Linked DNA regions of Runella sp. SP2. Each later gene encodes a partner of the first gene's protein in a complex. Links are inferred from orthologs where the notes say so. Each region holds a gene or a part of one and is shown in the gene's direction. Other genes may lie near its edges.

What was found. The genes of interacting proteins can lie anywhere in the genome.
Region 2: the proteins of scpA (region 1) and meaB are in contact, whole or in part, in a crystal structure (PDB 8DPB), measured with the Methylorubrum extorquens proteins. The link is inferred for Runella sp. SP2 from one-to-one orthologs. Residues at the interface, in SOR27001.1 of Methylorubrum extorquens: Glu577, Glu578, Asn579, Asp580, Gly581, Arg582, Arg583, Arg585, His596, Ala604, Ser605, Ala608, Asp609, Gly611, Phe612, Asp613, Val614, Asp615, Ile616, Gly617, Pro618, Leu619, Glu625, Arg628, Gln629, Val631, Glu632, Asn633, Asp634, Glu661; in SOR26638.1 of Methylorubrum extorquens: Arg20, Ala21, Ala24, Arg25, Thr28, Ser32, Arg33, Arg34, His37, Thr98, Gly99, Gly100, Ser101, Ile102, Leu103, Lys106, Thr107, Ala110, Ala113, Ile114, Asp115, Arg116, Ala118, Phe119, Ile120, Arg121, Pro122, Pro124.

Annotation. Positions count from the first base shown.
Region 1 is NZ_CP031030.1:1,324,002-1,331,936, forward strand. What follows is about bases 3,296-6,270. They hold scpA (methylmalonyl-CoA mutase), read left to right. Parts: upstream 3,296-3,695; coding sequence 3,696-5,846; downstream 5,847-6,270. Other genes in these bases: DTQ70_RS05590 (WG repeat-containing protein), read left to right, coding at 3,296-3,681; DTQ70_RS05600 (hypothetical protein), read left to right, coding at 5,948-6,270. Outside these bases: DTQ70_RS05580 (methylmalonyl-CoA mutase subunit beta), read left to right, coding at 1-975; DTQ70_RS05585 (AI-2E family transporter), read left to right, coding at 984-2,027; more of DTQ70_RS05590, read left to right, coding at 2,074-3,295; more of DTQ70_RS05600, read left to right, coding at 6,271-6,457; DTQ70_RS05605 (hypothetical protein), read left to right, coding at 6,535-7,122; DTQ70_RS05610 (AAA family ATPase), read left to right, coding at 7,206-7,935. UniProt on the Escherichia coli protein: Catalyzes the interconversion of succinyl-CoA and methylmalonyl-CoA. Could be part of a pathway that converts succinate to propionate.
Region 2 is NZ_CP031030.1:6,414,702-6,422,593, reverse strand. Bases 2,301-5,232 are described here. They hold meaB (methylmalonyl Co-A mutase-associated GTPase MeaB), read left to right. Parts: upstream 2,301-3,236; coding sequence 3,237-4,229; downstream 4,230-5,232. Other genes in these bases: DTQ70_RS25800 (GEVED domain-containing protein), read right to left, coding at 5,194-5,232; DTQ70_RS25805 (hypothetical protein), read right to left, coding at 4,222-5,115; DTQ70_RS25815 (2-C-methyl-D-erythritol 4-phosphate cytidylyltransferase), read left to right, coding at 2,544-3,221; queA (tRNA preQ1(34) S-adenosylmethionine ribosyltransferase-isomerase QueA), read left to right, coding at 2,301-2,539. Also shown: DTQ70_RS25830 (GTP-binding protein), read left to right, coding at 1-771; DTQ70_RS25825 (hypothetical protein), read left to right, coding at 799-1,359; more of queA, read left to right, coding at 1,496-2,300; more of DTQ70_RS25800, read right to left, coding at 5,233-7,892. UniProt on the Escherichia coli protein: Binds and hydrolyzes GTP. Likely functions as a G-protein chaperone that assists AdoCbl cofactor delivery to the methylmalonyl-CoA mutase (MCM) ScpA and reactivation of the enzyme during catalysis.

The DNA of each region.
Region 1 (7,935 bases):
CTCCGATTTATACCCTACCAAATGAAAGGCGGTTTGGCCGACGACGGCTTGGCGCGTTGGACACAAACGGGGGAGCTTTCTGAAACGTATTTTGAAGAGTTGACCAACTGTATTCGACAAACTCAAACGTCGCCGCAGTTTAGGACGGTGTGCGTTAGTAGTCATGCGTTTCATAATGCAGGGGCAAATATTGCCCAAGAGCTGGCCTTCACGCTTTCATCAGCAGTGACCTTCCTAGATAAACTTACCGATGAAGGTCTTGCGGTGGAGAAGATTTTGCCAAAAGTATATTTCTCTTTATCCATTGGTACAAATTATTTTCTGGAAATTGCTAAACTCCGTGCACTGCGGTATTTGTGGGAGCGAATTTGTGGGCAGTTTTTGAAGGAAGAAGGTACCTCCTTGCGTCGGTATGACAAAGCGAACTGCTACATCCATGCGCAGACATCGACGTTTTATGATGCAGCCACCACGCCCAACACCAATATGTTACGCGCAACAACCGAGGCCATGAGTGCGGTGATGGGTGGTTGCGACGCGTTGACTGTTCACGCGTACGATGCAGTATTTCAGGAGTCGGACGAGTTTTCGGAGCGAATTGCTCGGAATATTTCCATTCTGTTGAAAGGGGAAAGTTATTTAGACAAGACGATTGACCCTGCGGCGGGAAGTTATTACCTCGAAAATCTGACCCTTCAACTGGCCGACGAGGCTTGGAAATTGTTCTTGGCCATTGAAGAAAAAGGTGGATTTATGGAGGCAATTGCTCAAAATATCATTCAAGAAGCGATTGAGGAGAACTTTCAGCAAACCCTCAAAGCCTTGGAAGAGGGAAAACGTGTGATGGTGGGCGTCAATAAATTTAGGTTTGACGATGATGCCTTTGTGACGCCTCCCGCTATTGAAGTAAAGCCCATTCAATCTGCGTTTAAATTACTTGTCAACCGTCGAATTGCCCAATCGTTTGAAGTATAAAAGCTAAGATGACCACACCCGATAGAGTAAGCCGTTATTTGCAAATCCTGCTCATGGTGGCAGCGATTATGTATTTTACCAAAGTGATTACGATTCCGATGACATTTGGATTGTTGATTGCGATGGTGTTATACCCACTTTGTCGGTGGCTTGAACAACGCCGTTGGCCCCGAAGTGCTGCCATTGCGACTTGCCTGGCCATTGTGTTAGTGATTGGTGCGGGATTGGTTGGAATTATGGTATGGCAAGTGGTCGAATTACGGCAAGAATTACCGCGATTGACGCTAAAAAGTGACAAGATATTAGTTGATTTTCAACAGTGGCTCACGACGAAATGGCATATTTCCCTTGACATGCAAATCAATTGGCTACGACAAACGGCTAATAATTTGGGCAGTCGATTGGGGGCAGTTTTGTTGGGGACGGTCAATGCGACGGCAAGTTTACTGTTTAATTTGGTGATAATTCCCCTTTTCACGGCGCTATTTTTAAGCTACCGAGAACTGCTGATGCGGGGCTTATATCAACTTTTTGGCGATGCAAACCGCAACCGAGTAAGGGTGGTAGCGATGCAAACGGTAGATACCTATTATAACTACATCAAAGGCTTGCTCTTGGTATATTTGATTGTTGGTATTCTCAACAGTGTGGGCTTGGCCATTGTGGGGTTGAACCAAGCGATTTTGTTTGGTTTTATTGCGTCCATTTTGACCATCATTCCTTATGTTGGGATTGCGATTGGGGCATTGCTGCCCATTTCGGTTGCTTGGATGATGCACGATTCAATTTGGTATCCGTTGGGCGTGGTGGCGGTATTTAGCGTCGTTCAGTATTTAGAGGCCAATGTCATTTTTCCATGGGTGGTAGGTGTTCAATTAAAGGTAAACACGTTGGCGTCGGTGGTGGCGTTGTTTTTGGGCGGGGTCATTTGGGGGGTATCGGGGATGGTGTTGTTTTTGCCTTTTGTGGCCATTTTAAAGCTCATCGCCGATAATGTGGACGAATGGAAGCCCTTAGCAACGTTTTTGGGGCCTGATGAATTGTTTCAATAAAACCTTAATAGCTTTCATTTTAATTACTCTAAGATTTACAATACCAATGAAACAAGTTTTTTTATTCGTTATATTCTCAATTTTTTCTTATACAATGTATGGGCAAAATACTCAAAAAGAAGTAGCAGGTGATTCTTTATCATTAGACGTATTTCGAAAAATGTTAATTGGCTCAAATGAAATAGACTCGCTCTATACTTTTGACAAACGTTTTGTATATAAAACTACAATATCTGATACTAATGGTGTTATAACTAGTTCAAATGAAGAGTTTTTTTTTAATTCTAGATTACCGCATATACAGATGATAACATCTCTTGATATAGATTCCAATTATTTATTAATCGATTATAACAGGAAGATTGTCTTAATGTTTGAAACTACAGATTCTTTAAAGCGAGGTGTAATCCTACCCATAGTTTCGGTTGTTTCTCAATTGAATGATACAAAAGTAAAAACATCTCTGTTACTTGGAGCAAAATTAGATTTAGAGAATAAAAACATAAATTCCTTTGAATGTAAAAGGTTTGATCAGACCATTGATACATTAAAATCTACTTTCTATTTATCATCTAATGCCTCTGTATTTACTTTTTCTACTGCTGAAAAAATAAGTATGACAAAAATGCTTTTTAATGATTCAACGGTGAGTGGATTACTAGTGAAATGGATAATTACGAACACCAAAAGTAAAGTCATCGAAGAAAAAGTATTAACTACTATTGATGATGTAAAAATGGAATTGAATACAAAAGAATATTCTATTTTAGGTCTTTCTGGAGGGCTTTTTGCTGGCCTTTTAGAAGGTTCAACCTACAAAAGAGATACTACAGTATATGTATTACCGATAAGGCTCGACAATAAATATGGTATCATAAAGTACCAAGGGGATAAAGAAGAAACTATAGTCCCTCATGAATATGATGAATGTAAACTTTTAAGCGATAGTTTAATTGCATTGATGAAAGAAGGGAGTTGGCAAATATATCAAGTTTCTAAAAATAAATTCCTTCCAAATTTAGATTGTATAAATATCGAACGAATGGGAGGGCTTGAGATATCTACGATAGCATTACAGTTTCCTAGTTCCATTTGGGGTCTAATAGATTCTTTAGGTAATATCATTTCAGCTCCTAAATATGAAGACTTTGTTTATGAATCTTATTTTAATATTGCTAAAGCCAAGAAAAATAACTATTGGGGATTGGTTAATAAAAAAGGAGAGGAAATTACGCCTCAAATATATGACGAAATATCTTTCTACGATGGACCAGGTATAGCAGTTATGGAGAGTGGAAAATGGGGGGTTATAAGCTATTTAGGTGAAATAATTGTTCAACCACAATACGAAAAAATTAATGGAATTAGTGACTTGATAACAGTAAAGAAAAATGGTAAATGGGGTTTTATTGATAGAAATAATAAAATTGTTATTCCTTTTATATATAATAATGTAAATAATTTTTCTCAAGGTTTAGCGTCGGTTAAAAAAAATAATAAATGGGGTTTTATTGATAAGAAAAATCAAACTATAATCCCTTTTTTATTTGATGGGGCGTTTTATTTTGGCGAAGATGGTCGTTCAAGAGTTATAAAAGGTATGAAAGAGTTTGTAATTGATAAGACTGGTAAATGCATTGAAGATTGTAAATAATTGAACACATACTTATGAAACCCAACTTCCTCAACATAGAAAAAGAACTAGCTACTTCCTTGCGTCAACACGACAAATTGCAAGAGGGACTAAAACCCTTCGTCACTGCTGAAGGAATTAAAGTAAAAACGACATTTACCAAAGCAGATGTCGCCGATGCCGAACATTTGGGATTTGCGGCGGGAATTCCTCCCTTTTTGCGCGGTCCGTACAGCACCATGTACGTGATGCAACCTTGGACGGTGCGCCAATATGCAGGATTTTCGACGGCGGAGGAGTCCAATGCGTTTTACCGTAGAAACCTAGCCGCAGGGCAAAAAGGACTTTCGGTAGCGTTCGACTTAGCAACCCACCGTGGGTACGATTCCGACCACCCGAGGGTGGTGGGCGATGTAGGCAAAGCAGGGGTAGCCATCGACAGTGTTGAGGATATGAAAATTCTTTTCGACCAAATTCCCCTTGACCAAATGTCAGTTTCGATGACCATGAATGGGGCTGTGGTTCCGATTATGGCCTTTTATATTTTGGCCGCCGAAGAACAAGGCGTTTCTCCCGACCAGTTGGCGGGGACGATTCAGAACGATATTTTGAAAGAGTTCATGGTGCGCAACACCTACATTTATCCTCCCGCGCCAAGTATGCGCATCATTGGGGATATTTTTGCGTACGCAAGCCGTTTTATGCCCAAATTCAACAGCATCAGTATCAGTGGTTACCACATGCACGAAGCGGGCGCACCTGCCCACATTGAGCTTGCCTACACGCTGGCCGATGGGTTGGAGTACATACGGACGGGCTTGGAAGCGGGAATGGACATTGATGATTTTGCGCCGCGTCTGTCGTTCTTTTGGGGGATTGGCATGAACCATTTTATGGAAATTGCCAAAATGCGCGCAGGACGGTTGTTGTGGGCAAAAATTGTAAATAAATTTTCTCCCAAAAATAAAAAATCGTTGGCATTGCGTACCCACTGCCAAACCTCAGGCTGGTCGCTGACGGAGCAAGACCCCTTCAACAACGTGGCTCGAACGGCGATTGAAGCGATGGCGGCGGCCTTGGGTCATACCCAAAGTTTGCACACCAATTCGCTCGACGAAGCCATTGCCCTTCCTACCGATTTTTCGGCGCGGATTGCTCGAAATACCCAATTGTATCTACAAAATGAAACGGATATTTGCCGCGTTGTAGATCCGTGGGGAGGAAGCTACTACGTCGAATATTTGACCAAAGAATTGGCTGAGAAAGCGTGGGCGTTGATTGAAGAAGTGGAGCAAATGGGCGGAATGACGAAGGCGATTGAGGCGGGTTTACCCAAAATGCGCATCGAAGAAGCGGCCGCCCGCAAGCAAGCCCGCATCGACAGCGGAAAGGATATAATTCTGGGTGTTAATAAATTTAAACCTGACTCGGAGAAGGCACTGGATATTTTGGAAGTGGATAATCAGGCCGTTCGGGAATCGCAAATTGCGCGGTTGAATCGTTTGAAAGCCGACCGCAACCCCGAAAAAGTAAAAGCGGCACTTGAAGCCATTACGGAGGCGTGTCATCAGCAAGGAGGAACAGATTTTGACTCTAATTTGCTCAGTTTGGCCGTAAAAGCGGCGCGTTTGCGCGCAACCTTGGGAGAAATTTCGGATGCAATGGAAAAAGTTTTTGGAAGATACAAAGCCGTGATACGTTCAATTTCAGGAGTATATAGTGCGGAGGTTTCGGACGATGAAAACTTCCGCTTGGCCCGCGAAATGGCCGACCGTTTTGCCGAACTTGAAGGGCGTCGCCCCCGTTTGATGGTGGCTAAAATGGGACAAGATGGCCACGACCGTGGTGCCAAGGTGATTGCGACGAGCTTTGCCGATTTGGGTTTTGACGTGGACATGGGGCCGCTGTTCCAAACCCCCGAAGAAACGGCTCGTCAAGCGGTAGAGAACGATGTGCACGTAGTAGGAGCGTCGAGCTTGGCAGCGGGGCACAAAACCCTCGTTCCGCAACTGATTGAAGAACTCAAAAAGCTAGGCCGCGAAGATATTATGGTGATTGCGGGTGGTGTGATTCCTCCTCAAGACTACGATTTCTTGTACAAAGCAGGGGTAAAAGGCGTTTTTGGCCCAGGGACCATTATCTCCATTGCTGCTCAGAAGATTTTGAAGGAGTTGATGGGGGAGTAGCGAGAATAATAGGAGCATATTCTGTACTAAAAATATAATAAACTCGTTTGTAATAGAGTCTGCCTATTGCAAACGAGTTTATTGTTTAATGAGAAAAATATATGAAGAACTTTTTATACATCCTTCTTTTTCTTGCTTTTGTGAGTTGTAAAGACTCTGATGATCAAGGAGCTATTCCGTTGAATCCGAATGAGCCGTTTGGGGCGCGCTACCAAGTCATGCTGAACTATTATATAAAAGCAGTAGATTATGCTAACGGCTATAGGTCGTATTGGGTAGAAAAAGGGGGTAATCAAGCGGTAGTTCTATTTACATTAGAGCCAGGTGCCGACAGAATTTGCTGCGATAATGGTTCTCCCTTTATTGCCTTTGAAATTGACCCTAACCAACCCAAATTTGAATATACTACACCACAACAGCTTGAAAATGCGAAAGCAAATACAGGTTTAACAAACAGTTTTGCGGGGCCTCAGTCGTATGGGTTAAAGGATGGAAAAGTGAGTGGTGTGAAAGTGTCACCCAGAGAATGGCAAATCACCATTGATATTCCTCAAAAAACGACTAACTTTTACAATGGTATGGTGGTGAAAGGAAATTTCGTTGAAATTTAAAACCTTATTTTCTGCAAGACGTGCAAAGTAAATGGATGCCTCTGGTTTTAACACTGTGCTTAGCGATAGGTTTAAGCTTGCTAGTATCAAAGTTTAAAAACTGGAAGTCGAGAGAAAATTTCGGGACTGGATATAACGACGAACGAGAAGGCTTGGGGATTCCTCCTATTGGCCGTAAATGGTATTTTTCAACAGACACTGTAAAAGTCCATAATATCGTCAATCTACATTGGTTTAAATATGAAAACCCAGAAAAGGTAATTTATAATTCTACCATACTACCTCAGCATATCAGTAAAACAGTAGTGCTCACCAATGGCAAGCGTTCGTTGGAGCGTGACACCTACTATTTTAAAAGCAAGGGAGTGTTTCAAACGTTGACCTTAAGTTATGATTTTGACGAAAAAAAATGGGGTAGTTCGTTGGAAGTAGATTACAACGCGGATATTTTGATGGAGATGAATGCCGAAATTACCGAAAATCTGGAAGAAATATCGCTAAATAATGAGGTGACTCTTGAAATTAGAAATCGGGTGATAAATGAAGTATCAAAAAAATACCAGCCACTTATGAAGGCACCTTCTAACACTTATTTTGAAGCAAATGCCTTACAAAAAGCCGATAGCATTTTGACCAGTTGGAAGCTACGGCGGGTTGAAGGTTAAAAATGCAACTCTCAAACCTGTCGCCCCGTTAGCAATAGCGGGGCATTTTTTGTTATTTTGAGACGTATTTAATCGCAAAAACCATGGAAAACTTTCGGATTGAGAGTTTACAAATCTCACAAGTTGGCCCTTTTAATGCTCTCAATATCACTTTCCCACACAAAGAAAATTCTGAAAAAGCAGAAATTCATATTTTAACAGGCCCGAATGGAACTGGGAAAAGCACAATTTTGGAGTGTCTAATCAGTAGATTAGAAAATGCTTATTTTTTAAAAAAGCATTGGAACTCAAAGTCAGATGTTGAAATAAATTATTCGTATAAAGGTAAAAAGCATTCAGAAAATATAAATGGTTGGGTAGAAAACTCTTATCCTGATAGTTTTTTTTCAGAATACCTTCATTTAATAAGAAGATATTTTGAAGGAGTTAAATTTGAAATGCTTTATCTCACCTATTCAGGTTACCGAAAAATAGAAATTAACCGAGGTGTTTCTCAATCTATTGCAGAGCTTCAAGAAAATCCATTTAATAATTCTGTTGATTTCAATAATTCAATTAATACTCAGCAATTTCTTCAATGGGTGGCAAATACTATAACTAGAGAGTTGATTGCGTCCAGTAAAAAAGACAAAAATCGGGCTGATACTTATCGAAACAGTATTTCTATCATTGAAAATGCTATTTCAGAAATAATTGGTAGTGAAATAAGATTTATATTAGACGAGAACCCATTGAGTGTTTTTGTAGTGTTAGATAACATACAACTTAATTTCGACCAGCTTCCTGATGGGTTAAAATCAATGATGAGTTGGA
Region 2 (7,892 bases), 5.1 Mb from region 1 along the record:
TCGGTGGATACCCTTCAAACGCGCCAACTCAGTGAAGACCCGCAAGATTATCGGACAATTGTCAACTTATTGACCGACCAAATTGAGTTTGCCGACATCATCCTATTGAACAAAACCGATTTAGTCACCAAAGCACAGCTAGAAGAGTTAACAGCCATCATCAAGTCCTTGAACCCCGTAGCAAAAATTATCCCAACGACTTTTGGCAAAGTGCCTCCTTCCACGATTCTAAACACGGGTCTATTTGACTACGACAAAGCCGAGCAATCCGCAGGCTGGATTCAAGAGTTACAAAACACAGCCTCAGGCAAAGGACACACGCCCGAAACCGAAGAGTACGGCATCAGTTCGTTTGTATTTCGAGACAAGCGCCCTTTCCACCCTGAGCGCTTTTGGAATTACCTTTCCAACGATTGGCACGCAGGCATTATCCGCAGCAAAGGACTTTTTTGGTTAGCTTCCCGCCCCGACGAAGCCATTAACTGGAGCCAAGCAGGCGGCTCCCTTCGTGCTGAAAGCGCGGGAGTTTGGTGGTGCAGCATGCCTTTTAACCAGCGAATTCGGTATTCGGCTTACGTCTCAAATCAAAAGCTCATCGAAAGTAAATGGGATAAGCGTTTTGGCGACCGTCAAAACGAACTTGTGATTATTGGGCAAGATTTAAACCCCAAAGCGATTGAGCAAGAACTCCTTGCGTGTCTTTGTACCGAAGCAGAAATCAAAAAAATGGAAGCCAACGAACGTTTTTTTGACCCATTCCCAGTTTTATAATTTTTCATTCAACATATCCATCAAACTATGTCACTTTTTCACACCCGGCTTATCATTCTATTAGGTTTAGTTTTAACCCTTGGAAGTTGCAAAAAAGAAGATCCCGCTCCCGAGGATGAAAACGAGTTGATTACCACAGTTCGGTTAAAATTTACCGAAAATGGCACAACGACAACTCAAACTTTTGAGTGGAAAGATTTGGACGGCGACGGTGGTGCTGCCCCTACCATCAGCGCTATTTCTTTACGCCCAAGCCGCACTTACAAACTTGAGGTAGAATTTTTAAATGAAAGTGTGTCCCCAGCAGAAAGCATTAATAGCGAGATTTTGGAAGAAGCAGATGAGCACTTAGTCGTAGTAACCCCAAGTGCATCTAGCCTGTTTACTTACACCGCCACTGATAAAGACAGCCGCAACCTACCCATTGGATTGGCAGGTACGCTAGTGACAGGAGCAGCCAGCACAGGTACGATAAAAGTACAGCTTCGTCACCAACCGCCCGTTAATGGTCAACCAGTAAAGAACGGGACTGTCACTCCTGGTAGCGACGATGCCAACGTTACTTTTCCATTGTCACTCGTTCCCTAAAGCGTCAAGTTAATTCTCAAAACCTCTGAGGAAGGGATATATCTAAAAAAAAGCACCAAAGTAACTGAAAATCGCTTATTTATTAGTACTTTTGCGGTCTTAATTTTTTGAGGTGTCTTTTAGATAAAAAAGATATATGAAACTGTCCGAGTTCAAGTTTGACCTTCCTCAGAGCCTTGTTGCGCTCTATCCAGCCGATCGTGGCGACTCCCGCTTAATGGTGGTAAATCGTCAAACTAAGAAAATTGAACATAAAAAATTTTCCGAAATTATAGATTACTTCAGCGAAGGCGACGTAATGGTTGTCAACGATACCAAAGTTTTCCCTGCTCGTTTGTACGGACAAAAGGAAAAAACAGGGGCTAAAATCGAAGTATTTCTGTTGCGCGAGCTTAACCGCGAAATGCGCCTTTGGGACGTATTGGTGGATCCCGCACGTAAAATTCGGGTTGGAAACAAATTGTATTTTGGCGATAGCGATTTGGTAGCAGAAGTCATTGACAACACCACCTCGCGCGGCCGTACGATCCGCTTCTTATATGATGGCAACCACGACGAGCTCATGCGTGCCATCGACGAACTAGGCGAAACTCCCCTACCGCGCGACATCAAGCGCAAAGTAGAAGATGCTGACCGTGAGCGTTATCAAACTATCTTTGCCCAACACGTAGGCGCTGTAGCGGCACCTACCGCGGGGATGCACTTTACAAAAGTGATTCAGCGCCGCATGGAAATCAAGGGGATTAATTTTGCGCCTATCACTTTACACGTAGGCGTAGGTACTTTCCGCCAAGTGGATGTCGAAGATTTGACCAAGCACAAAACCGACTCAGAAAATTATGCAATTTCTGAACCAAGTACGGTGATTATTAACAACGCATTAGACAACAAGAAGAAGGTTTGTGCCATTGGAACAACTTCTCTCAAAGCACTTGAATCTTCGGTATCGGCCAATAATCGCGTTAAGCCATTTGTAGGATGGACTGATAAGTTTATTTTTCCTCCATACGATTTCAAGATTTCAAACGCGCTATTGACCAACTTCCACTTACCTGAGTCCATTCTATTGATGATGACTTGCGCATTCGGTGGACATGAGTTAATCATGGAGGCTTACGAGGTAGCCATCAAAGAAAAATATAAGTTTTTCAGCTACGGCGACGCCATGTTGATCATCTAAGCAAATGACAAAATTTGCCATTATCGTCGCTGGGGGAAGCGGAACACGCATGGGGAAAAAGATGCCAAAGCAATTTATTGAAATTGGCGGTAAACCCATTTTAATGCACACCATTGAGAAATTCCTTTCGTATGATTTCTCTTTGCAGCTCATTCTGGTTCTCCCAGCCAGCGAAATGCAAGCTTGGTACGCCCTGTGCGACAAGCACGAATTCTACCCTCCGATTGTCACCGTTACTGGCGGTGGCACCCGCTTCCAATCGGTCAAAAACGGGCTTCAACGCATCAGCACAAAAGAAGGACTCGTCGCTGTTCATGACGGAGTTCGTCCTTTTGTTACCCCCGAAATCATTGCCAAAGGGTTTGAGGTTGCCGCCGACAAGGGCGCTGCCGTCACGAGCGTTCCGCTCAAAGACTCTCTCCGATTTGTGGCCGAAGACGGCAGCAACCAATCAGCCGAACGCGCTTCTTACCAACTCGTTCAAACACCCCAAACTTTCCGACTCGATTGGATGCGCCCAGCTTTTGACGCTCCTGAGCAGCCTTTCTTCACCGACTGTGCCAGCGTTCTCAACTTTGCGGGCCGTGAAGTAACCCTCATCGACGGGGCGTACGAAAACATTAAAATCACAACGCCCGAAGACATTCTTTGGGCAGAGGCTTTTTTAGGTTCTCATCACTAACCAAAAGTCACTCCCTTGCGACATCGTCTTTCAGTTCAGGCTTATGTTGAAGGCGTTCTTTCGGGCAACCGAATGGTTTTAAGTCGTGCCATCACCCTTATCGAAAGTCAGCTTCCTTCCGACAAAGAACTAGCGCAGCAAGTTTTAGAGCTCATTTTACCGCACACTGGGCGTTCTGTTCGCATTGGAATTACGGGTGTGCCAGGTGTTGGAAAAAGCACGTTTATTGAAGCTTTTGGCAAAAAAATAACGGGTCTTGGCAAAAAGCTTGCCGTTTTGGCCATTGACCCCACCAGCCAACGCTCAAAGGGAAGTATCATGGGCGATAAAACCCGCATGGAAGAACTTTCCCACGACCCTTTGGCCTACATTCGGCCTTCTCCTTCGAGTGGCTCACTTGGAGGAGTTGCCAATAAAACCCGCGAAACGATGCTCTTGTGCGAAGCCGCTGGCTTTGAAATAATTTTTATCGAAACCGTAGGCGTAGGGCAATCTGAAACTTTGGTCAAAGGCATGGTCGATTTTTTCCTTTTGTTGATGCTGGCAGGTGCAGGAGATGAGCTTCAAGGCATAAAAAAAGGAATTATGGAAATGGCAGATGCCGTTGTCATCACCAAGGCCGACGGCACCAATCAGCCTGCTACCCAAAGAGCAGTAATCGAATATCAAAATGCGCTTCACTTGTTCCCCCCCACCGAAAATGGTTGGTATCCACAGGTAAAAACCTGCTCAGCCCTCGAAAATAAGGGTTTGGATGCTATTTGGGCAATGATTGAGCACTTTACGCAGCAAGTACAACAAAACGGCTTTTTCCATCGAAACCGTCAACAGCAAAGCCTCGAATGGATGCACAGCCTCATTCGGTATGCCTTAGAAGAGCAGTTTTATCAGCACCCCAAGGTTCTACAACAACTTGGCGAGATAGCGGCACAGGTAGAAAACGAAAAATGGCTGCCTATTAAAGCAGCCACCTATCTATTAGAGATTTTTAAAAACTCCCCTAATTAATAATTCGGAAAGTTACAGGTACACACTTAACATTTGAGCAGTCTGTACCAGCACTTTGAATAGTGACAGTCGCTGTTCCTTGTCCAGTTCCAGTTCCACAATCGCCCGTGACACTCTGTACCGTATAAGTAGTTGTATTGGTTGGAGTGACTGTTACGGTCTTGCTAGGCTCTTGTTGTGTCAGTGTTACCGAAATTCCACCGTTTAACGCTACCGTCGCTGGTAATACGCTATTTTGGGACGTAACGGTCAGCGTAGAGCTTCCTCCTGCTGCAATTGTTCCTCCACCTGACAATGTTACTGTAGGTGTAGCTGGGCATTGGTTATTGATAGGTGTCAACGCTCCTTGCGACACTTGTCTTGTCAATGACATATTATTTTGTGGGTCAGCAGGATCAGGATATGCCATTGTCACGACCGTTGACGGATTGCTTGAACTCACCGAAATACTATAACATTTGCTGGTATTTCCTGCGGTACTAAATGCCAAACACGCCACTGTTTTCCAGTTGGTATCCACCGTTGTTCCTTCTCCATTCACCCCATTATTTACGATGTTAATACTTAATGCACTGGTAGGATCTCCTGGCGTCCGGGTCATTCCAAGCAACGAATAGGTTCCTCCACTAAATACTCCCCGACTTCTATAAACGGGGTTACTCAACTGGTTTGTGGGATACGTTAACAAAATATTGGCATTCCCCATCACAAAGGCACTATCGGCAGAAGTAGCACGGATTTCTACGCACATCGTCACCGAATCTTTGGCGCAGTTATAACTCCCTGGAACAAGCCTCACCTCATAACGTCCTTGGGCCTTGGCAAAAGTTGCACTCATCAATAGCGCCCCGACAACTAAAAAAGATAGAAGATTAAACTTTTTCATATTTTCCGAATAATTGGTTCGATTTTTGTTAAAGCCCTCAACAGCCTGCCATTTATATTGGGCAATTAATATGCCGGTTTAAAAACTTACGCCTGAAAATTTTCCGTTGTTTTTCCTCCAGAGAATGTCGTCGTTGGCATTTACTTCTCCATCTAAATTATAATCCGTCAGTAAATAGCGCGCAAATTTCCCGTTGTCTAAGCGCCACGTGCTTGAGTCATTAGCATTTATCTCAGCAAAAGAAGATTTGTTTGAATCCCCCGCAAATAAGCAGTGAATAGCTCCAACCTGAAGCTGCCCCGACGCAGGTGCATTGGAAGGAATATAGGACTGTTGCTGGGTAAAATCGTACGTAATCTTATTGCTTGCAATGGCTACAGGTGTATGAGACGCCGCCCCAACGTGCGTTCGGTGTTCTACCAAAACATAATAAGACTGCGACGTGGACAAAGTAGGGCAAGCTGCCACCAAGGTCACATTACCATTTTTACGAAGTAAACCCGCAGTTCGATAGACCGTTGAGGAGGTATTGGTTACATCCGTTCGTAGTGAAATCAACACCCAATCTACCACATCGCTGTCGTAAGAACTTACCGTCTCTGTGCCCAAATAATTCCAAGGGGCTGTTTTATAAGGTTGACCAGCAGGAGTAGCTACTCCAAAGGGGCTTACGGGTGTTTGGCCAGGCAATAGCCCTTGTTGGTTGAGCGTCGTTGACATTTCAGTACTTCCCCAAACACCTTCCAAATATATTTTTATGGTTGGGCACGCCACAGAGGTTGACGTAGAAGTAACGTTTACAACGATGGTTGCCCGTGGGCTTTCACACGAATTTACCGTTTGGGATACATAATAGTTGGTGGTTCCCACTGCCGCCGTCGATGGTGTGGGGGCTGTCGTATTAAATGTTCCTCCCGTTGGGACCGTGTACCATTTTAAAGACGTACCCGTAGCGGTTAATGGGCTTGCTGTTTGTCCTTGTGTATAGTTAATTGGCGACGTAGCTGTAGGAGCAGCAGGCGTAGCCGTCACATTCACATCAATTTTTGTACGACTACTTTCGCAGCCACTTACCGTTTGAGATACCCAGTAACTGGCTGTACCTGCCGTTGTCGTTGATGGCGTCGGTGCCGTGGCGTTACCCGTACCACCCGTCCCTGCGGTGTACCAAAGCAAATTACTGCCCGTGGCCGTCAGCGCTACCGCCGTTTGGTTTTGGCAATAGTTAATCGGTGTCGTTGCGGTAGGAGCACTTGGCGTAGCTGTAACGACGACATCTATTTTTGCTCGGGTACTACTACCACAACTGCCCAAGGTCTGAGATACCCAATAACTGGTTATGCCTGCGGTCGTCGTTGAAGGCGTCGGTGCCGTGGCGTTGCCTGTACCTCCCGTCGCTACGGTGTACCAAAGCAAATTACTGCCCGTGGCCGTCAGCGCTACCGCCGTTTGGTTTTGACAATAATTAACAGGAGTTGTTACTGAAGGCGGAGGTGGCGTAGAACTCACAACAACGTCAATTTTTGTGCGATTGCTTTCGCAGCTATTTACCGTTTGAGATACCCAATAACTGGTTGTACCCACTGTCGTCGTTGATGGGGTTGGCGCAGTCGAATTGCCTGACCCACCCGTCGATACCGTGTACCACAGCAAATTACTACCCGTTGCACTCAACGCTACCGCCGTTTGGTTTTGACAATAATTAATTGGCGTCGTAGCGGCAGGAGAACTTGGCGTGGCCGTGACAATGACGTCAATTTTTGTGCGACTACTTTCGCAGCTATTTACCGTTTGAGATACCCAATAACTGGTTGTGCCTGCGGTTGAAGTCGATGGGGTTGGCGCTGTAGAATTACCTGTTCCACCCGCCGATACCGTGTACCACAACAAATTACTGCCCGTTGCCGTCAGCGCTACCGCCGTTTGGTTTTGACAATAATTAATTGGCGTCGTAACGGCAGGAGCGCTTGGCGTGGCCGTGACAATGACGTCAATTTTTGTGCGACTGCTTTCGCAGCTATTTACCGTTTGAGATACCCAATAACTGGTTGTGCCTGCGGTTGAAGTTAATGGGGTTGGCGCTGTGGCGTTGCCTGTACCGCCCGTGGATACCGTGTACCACAACAAATTACTGCCCGTGGCCGTCAGCGCTACCGCCGTTTGGTTTTGACAGTAATTAATTGGCGTCGTAGCGGCGGGAGCACTTGGTGCGGCCGTGACAATGACGTCAATTTTTGTGCGACTACTTTGGCAACCACTTACCGTTTGAGATACCCAATAACTGGTTGTGCCTGCAGTTGAAGTTGATGGGGTCGGGGCTGTCCCGTTGCCTGACCCACCCGTGGCTACCGTGTACCACAACAAATTACTGCCCGTGGCCGTCAGTGCCACGGCTGTTTGGTTTTGACAGTAATTAATTGGCGTCGTAGCGGTGGGAGCACTTGGAATGCTATTGATGGTAAAGGTTGCGCTGTTTGAACCCGTTACACTCGGTGAAACAGAATTGACGCGAACCCTGTAGCCCGTTCCACTTAACGTTCCAGCAGGAATTGTTGCGGTTAATGGACTACTTGTTCCCGTTGTTGGAATATCAACAAAATTATTTCCAGCCGCATCCGACAGCTGAACGACGTACGAAGTAGAGGTTAAATTGGAAGTTGTGAAACTAACACTGACACTTTGACCAGCACATACGGTACTCGGCGTGACGCTACCAGTCGTAATAGAGGGCGGCGACGCCCCTGAGACCATTAAGCTATAATCTTCGGCTTCTCCAT